Linked DNA regions of Stappia indica. The protein of the gene in region 1 binds, or shares a complex with, the protein of each later gene. Links are inferred from orthologs where the notes say so. Each region holds a gene or a part of one and is shown on either strand. Other genes may lie near its edges.

Region 1 (3,120 bases):
CGAGGCCCGCGCCCAGCATGCCGCGCTGCATGACAGCCTGACGGGCCTCGCCAATCGCGACTATTTCGCCAGCAGCTTCCGCGAGGAGCTGGCCGGATGGCAGGCCGCAAAGGGCCTGCTCGGCGTGATCTATATCGACCTCGACCACTTCAAGGACATCAACGATACGCTGGGACACGCCGCCGGCGACGAGGTGATCCGCGAGGCGGCGCGCCGGTTGCGCGTGCTGGTGCCGGAAGAGGCGACGCTCGCACGCATCAGCGGCGACGAGTTCGCTCTGCTGCTGCCCGGCTGCGACTCCCGCGAGCGCATCGAGCAGGTGCTGAAGCGCATGCAGGACCGCTTCGCCGTGCCGATGTATATCGGCGGCAACCACCTGCATGTCAGTCTCAGCGTGGGTGCGGCGATTGCGCCCGAAGACAGCCTGTCGATGGGCGAGCTGCTGCGCAAGGCGGACATCGCGCTCTACTCGGCCAAGGCGAGCGGCCGCGGCCGCTGGGCCTTCTTCGAGGCCTGCATGGAAGAACATGTGCGCACCCGGGAGAGCCTTGCCCACGCCCTGCGCGATGCCATTGCCCGCGGCAAGCTCGACGTCGTCTACCAGCCGCAGACCACGATCGACGGAACCAAGGTCCTGTCCGTGGAGGCGCTGCTGCGCTGGACCGATCCCGACATGGGCGCGATCAGCCCGGCGACCTTTGTGCCGATTGCCGAGGAGACCGGCCTGATCAACGATCTCGGCCTCTACGTGCTGCGCCGCGCCTGCCAGGACGCCGCCGCCTGGCCGCATCTGGGCCTTGCGGTCAATGTCTCGCCGACCCAGTTCCGCCATCCGCGTTTCATCGAGGACCTTCGCGACACGCTGGAGGCCTGCAACTTCGAGCCCTCGCGGCTGGAGATCGAGGTGACCGAGTCGGTCTTCGCCGACAACGACAACGACATTCTCAAGATCCTCACCCAGGTGCAGGAAATGGGCGTGCGCGTCGCGCTGGACGATTTCGGCGTCGGCTATTCGAGCCTGAGCTACCTGCGCCGCTTTCCCTTCAACACGTTGAAGATCGACCGCTCCTTCATCGCCGACCTGGAGATCGCACCGCATGCCCATGCGATCCTGTCGACGATCATCGACTTGGGCGAGGCGCTGGGGATGAAGGTGGTGGCGGAAGGCATCGAGACCCGCCAGCAGGCGGTGATCCTGCAGCGGACGAATTGCGACCGCCTGCAGGGCTTCTACCTGTCGCGGCCCGTGCCTCCAAGCCGCATCGCCGAAGCTGAGGCCCGTTTGTCGGGCGAGGATCAGCAGGCCGTGCCGCTCAGGGCGTGATCAGGGGACAAGTCGCGCCCGAAGCTCGCCGTCCAGCCGGGCGATGGCGCCGAACGGCCCGCCTGCCCCGGCAAGCGCCGCGTCGATGTCGCAGACCGCCCGTCCCACCGTGCCGAAGCGCCGGGTGACGGCATCCACCACCCAGTGCCGCTGCTGCCGCGCGCGCCGCCCGGCGAGTTCGCCGCCCGCCTCCAGCCGCGCCGCATGGGCATCGCAGGCCGCAACCGCCTCCGCGATACCCTGCTCCGCCGTCGCCGAGACCATCAGCACCTCGGACAGGGCGGCTCCGGCCGGGCGGGCCAGCGACAGCGCGCCTTGCACATCGGCCGCCGCGCGCCGGGCCAGAGCGCCCATGTCCGCCTTGGTGACCAGCACCAAGTCGGGCAGCTCCATCACCCCGGCTTTCATGAATTGCAGGCTGTCGCCCGACCCCGGCTGGATGCACAGGGCGAGCGTGTCGGCGACATGGGCGACATCCGCCTCCGACTGGCCAATGCCGACCGATTCGACGATCACCCGGTCCATCACCGCGCGCATCAGGACGACGGCGGCGATGGCATGGTCGGAGAGCCCGCCGAGCCGGTCGCGCGCCGCCATCGAGCGCACGAAGACGCCCGTATCCTCAGGATCGGTGGAAAGCCGCGTGCGGTCGCCGAGCAGCGCGCCGCCGGTGATCTGCGAGGAGGGATCGACGGCGATGACGCCGACGCTCTCGCCCCGCCCGCGATAGGTGCGGATAAGGGCGTTGGTCAGCGTCGACTTGCCGACGCCCGGCGGACCGGTCAGCCCGAGGACGCGGCCGCCCCCTGCCCCCGCCGCCTCATCCAGAAGCTGCAGGAAGGCGGGCTCGGCCGCCGCCGTCTCGATGGCCGACAGCGTGCGGGCGAGCGCCGGCTTGCCGCCGGCGGCAAGCTCCGCGATGGTCGCCGGCCGCCGGACCGCCATGGCCTCAGGCCGCTTTCTTCGCCTTCAGCGCCGCCTGCGCGGCCGCCAGCCGGGCGATCGGCACGCGGAACGGCGAGCAGGACACGTAGTCGAGCCCGACGCTCTCGCAGAAGGCGATCGAGGCAGGGTCGCCGCCATGCTCGCCGCAGATGCCGAGCTTGAGGCCCGGGCGGGCCGCCCGGCCGCGGTCGGCGCCGATGCGGATCAGCTCGCCGACGCCCTCCTGGTCGAGCGAGACGAACGGATCGCGCTCCACCACGCCCATGCGCTGGTAGGGGCCGAGGAACGAAGCCGCGTCGTCGCGCGAGATGCCGAAGGTGGTCTGGGTCAGGTCGTTGGTGCCGAAGGAGAAGAACTCCGCCGTCTCGGCGATCTCGCCAGCGCGCAGGCACGCCCGCGGCAGCTCGATCATCGTGCCGACCTGATAGTCGATGGTGACGCCGGTTTCCTGCGCCACCGCCTTCGCCATCGCGTCGATGCGCGCACGCACCAGGTCGAGTTCCGCCTTGACGCCGACCAGCGGCACCATGATCTCCGGCGTCACCGGCGATCCGGTCGTCTTGCCGGCCGCCACGGCACCCTCGAAGATGGCGCGCGCCTGCATTTCGGCGATTTCCGGATAGGTCACCAGCAGTCGGCAGCCGCGATGGCCGAGCATCGGGTTGAACTCGTCGAGATCGTGCGCCCGCTGCCGCAGCACCTCGCTGTCGACGCCCATCACCGCCGCCACCTCGGCGATTTCCTCCTCGCTATGCGGCAGGAACTCGTGCAGCGGCGGGTCGAGCAGGCGGATCGTCACGGGCAGGCCCTGCATGATCTCGAACAGCTCGGTGAAGTCGCCGCGCTGCATC
Region 2 (3,302 bases), 370 kb from region 1 along the record:
ATCGCCTCTCCCTCGCGGTCGGGGTCAGTTGCGAGGATCAGGCGGTCGGCATCCTTGACGGCGCGGACGATGTCGTTGAGGCGCTTCTGGGACTTCGCATCGACATCCCAGGTCATTGCGAAATCTTCGTCGGGCAGCACCGAGCCGTCCTTGGCGGGCAGGTCGCGGACATGGCCGTAGGAGGCGAGGACCTGATAGTCTGAGCCAAGATACTTGTTGATGGTCTTGGCCTTGGCCGGCGATTCCACGATGACGATATTCATGAGACCCCAAACAGGAAAACGGGTGCGCCGACCCGTCTGGACGGCGCCTTGCAGCGGATACGGTCTGCGCGACTGACGCGGGACGATCCCCCAAATGCATGGCCGCTGTCAAATGACCTTTCCGGCAGGGCGGGTCAAGGGTCGCCGCAGAAATCGCCGCGCTATTGCTGCGAAGGGATAAGACGGGAAGGGGTCTTGCGCCGTTGCGGCCGGTGCCGCTCGTGCAGTGCGGCCCGCCTTGGAGCCGAGGGGCGAGGCGGGCCGAAAGGCCCGCCTTCTCCTTGACTTACGCCACGTTGCGGCGGCGGCCGGCGATCAGATCGAGCACCGAGCGGGCGGCATCGAGCACGTTGGAACCGGGGCCGAAGATTGCCGAGACGCCGGCATCCTTGAGGAACTGGTAGTCCTGGCGCGGGATCACGCCGCCGACGACGACGATGACGTCGGAGGCGCCGCGCGCCTTCAGCGCCTCGACCAGCTGCGGGGCCAGCGTCTTGTGGCCGGCGGCCAGCGACGACATGCCGACCACATGCACCTTGTTCTTCACCGCAAGGTCCGCCGCCTCTTCCGGCGTCTGGAACAGCGGGCCGGCGATGACGTCGAAGCCGATGTCGCCGAAGGCCGAGGCGATCACCTTGGCGCCGCGGTCGTGGCCGTCCTGGCCGAGCTTGGCGACCAGCACGCGCGGCGTCTCGCCGAGCGAGGCGGAAAAGTCGGAGAGCCGCTGCACCAGGGTCTCGTATTCCGGCTCGCCCTCATAGGCCGGCCCGTAGACATGGCGCACCACCTTCGGCACCGCCTCGTGGTCGCCGAAGGCCTCGCGCAGCGCATCGGAAATCTCGCCGAGCGTGGCGCGGGCGCGGGCCGCCTCCACGGCGGCCTCCAGGATGTTGCCCTGGCCCGTGCGGGCGACCTCGCGCAGCGCGTCGAGGGTCTCCTGCGCGCGCTGGGGATCGCGCTGGCGCCGGGTGCGCTCGATGCGGGCGATCTGGGACTCCCGCACCGCCTTGTTGTCGATGTCGAGGATCTCGATGTCGTCCTCGTTCTCCAGGCGGAACCGGTTGACGCCGACGATCACCTCGTCGCCGCGGTCGACGGCGGCCTGGCGACGGGTCGCGGCCTCCTCGATCATCCGCTTGGGCAGGCCCTTGTCGACGGCCGCTGTCATGCCGCCCTCGGCCTCGATGCGCTCGATGATCTCCCAGGCGCGGGTGGCCAGCTCGTTGGTCAGGCTCTCCACGTAATAGGAGCCGGCCAGCGGGTCGACGACCTTGGTCACGCCGGTCTCGTGCTGCAGGATCAGCTGGGTGTTGCGGGCGATGCGCGCGGAAAACTCCGTCGGCAGGGCGATGGCCTCGTCGAAGGAGTTGGTGTGCAGCGACTGGGTGCCGCCCAGCGCCGCCGACATCGCCTCGAAGGCGGTGCGCACGATGTTGTTGTACGGGTCCTGCTCCTGCAGCGACACGCCGGAGGTCTGGCAGTGGGTGCGCAGCATCAGGGAGGAGGCCTTCTTCGGCTGGAACTCCGTCATGATGCGCGACCACAGCAGGCGCGCGGCGCGCAGCTTCGCCGCCTCCATGAAGAAGTTCATGCCGATGGCGAAGAAGAAGGACAGGCGCCCGGCGAAGGCGTCGACGTCGAGCCCCTTCTTCAGCGCGGCGCGCACATATTCGCGCCCGTCCGCCAGGGTGAAGGCCAGCTCCTGCACCAGCGTCGCCCCGGCTTCCTGCATGTGGTAGCCGGAAATGGAGATGGAGTTGAACTTCGGCATCTCCTTCGCCGTGTACTCGATGATGTCGGCGATGATCCGCATCGAGGGCTCGGGCGGATAGATGTAGGTGTTGCGGACCATGAACTCCTTGAGGATGTCGTTCTGGATCGTGCCCGACAGCTTCGCCCGCGGCACGCCCTGTTCCTCGCCCGCGACGATGAAATTGGCGAGGATCGGGATCACGGCGCCGTTCATGGTCATGGAGACGGAGATCTGCTCCAGCGGGATGCCGTCGAACAGGATCTTCATGTCCTCGACGCTGTCGATGGCAACGCCCGCCTTGCCGACATCGCCGACGACGCGCGGGTGGTCGCTGTCATAGCCGCGATGGGTGGCAAGGTCGAAGGCGACCGAGACGCCCTGCTGGCCGGCGGCGAGCGCCTTGCGGTAGAAGGCGTTGGATTCCTCCGCCGTCGAAAAGCCCGCATATTGCCGGATCGTCCAGGGGCGGCCGGCATACATGGTCGCGCGGGGGCCGCGCAGGAAGGGCTCGAAGCCGGGCAGGGTGCCCAGGTGCCCGATCCCTTCCAGATCCTCCTCGGTGTAGAGCGGCTTGACCGGGATGCCCTCCGGCGTCTGCCAGACGAGGTCCTGCGGATCGCTGCCCTTGAGCTCCTTCGAGGCCAGGTCCATCCAGTCGCGAACGGTCTTCTTCTCGGTCATGACCCGCTCCTATTCGAATTCCATGATGATCTCGTCGACGGCGAGGCTGTCGCCCGGCTTGGCGGCGATGGTCTTGACCACGCCCTTGCGCTCGGCCTTCAGCACGTTCTCCATCTTCATCGCCTCCACCGTGGCGAGCGTCTGGCCCGCCTCGACGGTCTGCCCCTGCTCCACCGCGATGGACACCACCAGGCCCGGCATCGGGCACAGCAGCATCTTCGAGGTGTCGGCCGGGATTTTCTCCGGCATCAGCCGCGCGGCCATCGCCTGGCGCGGGGTGAGGCAGGAAAGCACCACCTCGGCGCCGCGCCGGCGCAGGCGGAAGCCTTGCAGCGTCGGGTCGACCTTCACCGCCAGCGGCCGGCCGTCGATGCGCGCCTCGATGAGCGGCGTGCCCGGCTTCCAGTCACCGAGCGACACCTTGCGCGGGGCCGACAGCGCCGTGCCGTCCTCGCCTTCGCGCGGCGCGACCGTGTAGCTGCCGTCGCCCTCCTGCGTGATGGCGAGCGGAAACTCCTCGCGCTCCACCACGATGGTCCAGTTCGGCCCGATCACCCGGCGGTGGTTGTCCATGGCGCCGCTGATCTGCGTTGCCCGCGTCTCCG

What was found.
Region 2: the proteins of GH266_RS05470 (region 1) and scpA are in contact, whole or in part, in a crystal structure (PDB 8DPB), measured with the Methylorubrum extorquens proteins. The link is inferred for Stappia indica from one-to-one orthologs. Residues at the interface, in SOR26638.1 of Methylorubrum extorquens: Arg20, Ala21, Ala24, Arg25, Thr28, Ser32, Arg33, Arg34, His37, Thr98, Gly99, Gly100, Ser101, Ile102, Leu103, Lys106, Thr107, Ala110, Ala113, Ile114, Asp115, Arg116, Ala118, Phe119, Ile120, Arg121, Pro122, Pro124; in SOR27001.1 of Methylorubrum extorquens: Glu577, Glu578, Asn579, Asp580, Gly581, Arg582, Arg583, Arg585, His596, Ala604, Ser605, Ala608, Asp609, Gly611, Phe612, Asp613, Val614, Asp615, Ile616, Gly617, Pro618, Leu619, Glu625, Arg628, Gln629, Val631, Glu632, Asn633, Asp634, Glu661.

Annotation. Positions count from the first base shown.
Region 1 is NZ_CP046908.1:1,137,152-1,140,271, forward strand. What follows is about bases 298-3,106. They hold GH266_RS05470 (ArgK/MeaB family GTPase), read right to left. Parts: upstream 2,270-3,106; coding sequence 1,325-2,269; downstream 298-1,324. Other genes in these bases: GH266_RS05465 (bifunctional diguanylate cyclase/phosphodiesterase), read left to right, coding at 298-1,324; ppdK (pyruvate, phosphate dikinase), read right to left, coding at 2,274-3,106. Outside these bases: more of GH266_RS05465, read left to right, coding at 1-297; more of ppdK, read right to left, coding at 3,107-3,120. UniProt on the Escherichia coli protein: Binds and hydrolyzes GTP. Likely functions as a G-protein chaperone that assists AdoCbl cofactor delivery to the methylmalonyl-CoA mutase (MCM) ScpA and reactivation of the enzyme during catalysis.
Region 2 is NZ_CP046908.1:770,245-773,546, reverse strand. What follows is about bases 124-3,114. They hold scpA (methylmalonyl-CoA mutase), read right to left. Parts: upstream 2,698-3,114; coding sequence 550-2,697; downstream 124-549. Other genes in these bases: GH266_RS03570 (acetyl-CoA carboxylase biotin carboxylase subunit), read right to left, coding at 2,707-3,114; topA (type I DNA topoisomerase), read right to left, coding at 124-263. In the rest of the region: more of topA, read right to left, coding at 1-123; more of GH266_RS03570, read right to left, coding at 3,115-3,302. UniProt on the Escherichia coli protein: Catalyzes the interconversion of succinyl-CoA and methylmalonyl-CoA. Could be part of a pathway that converts succinate to propionate.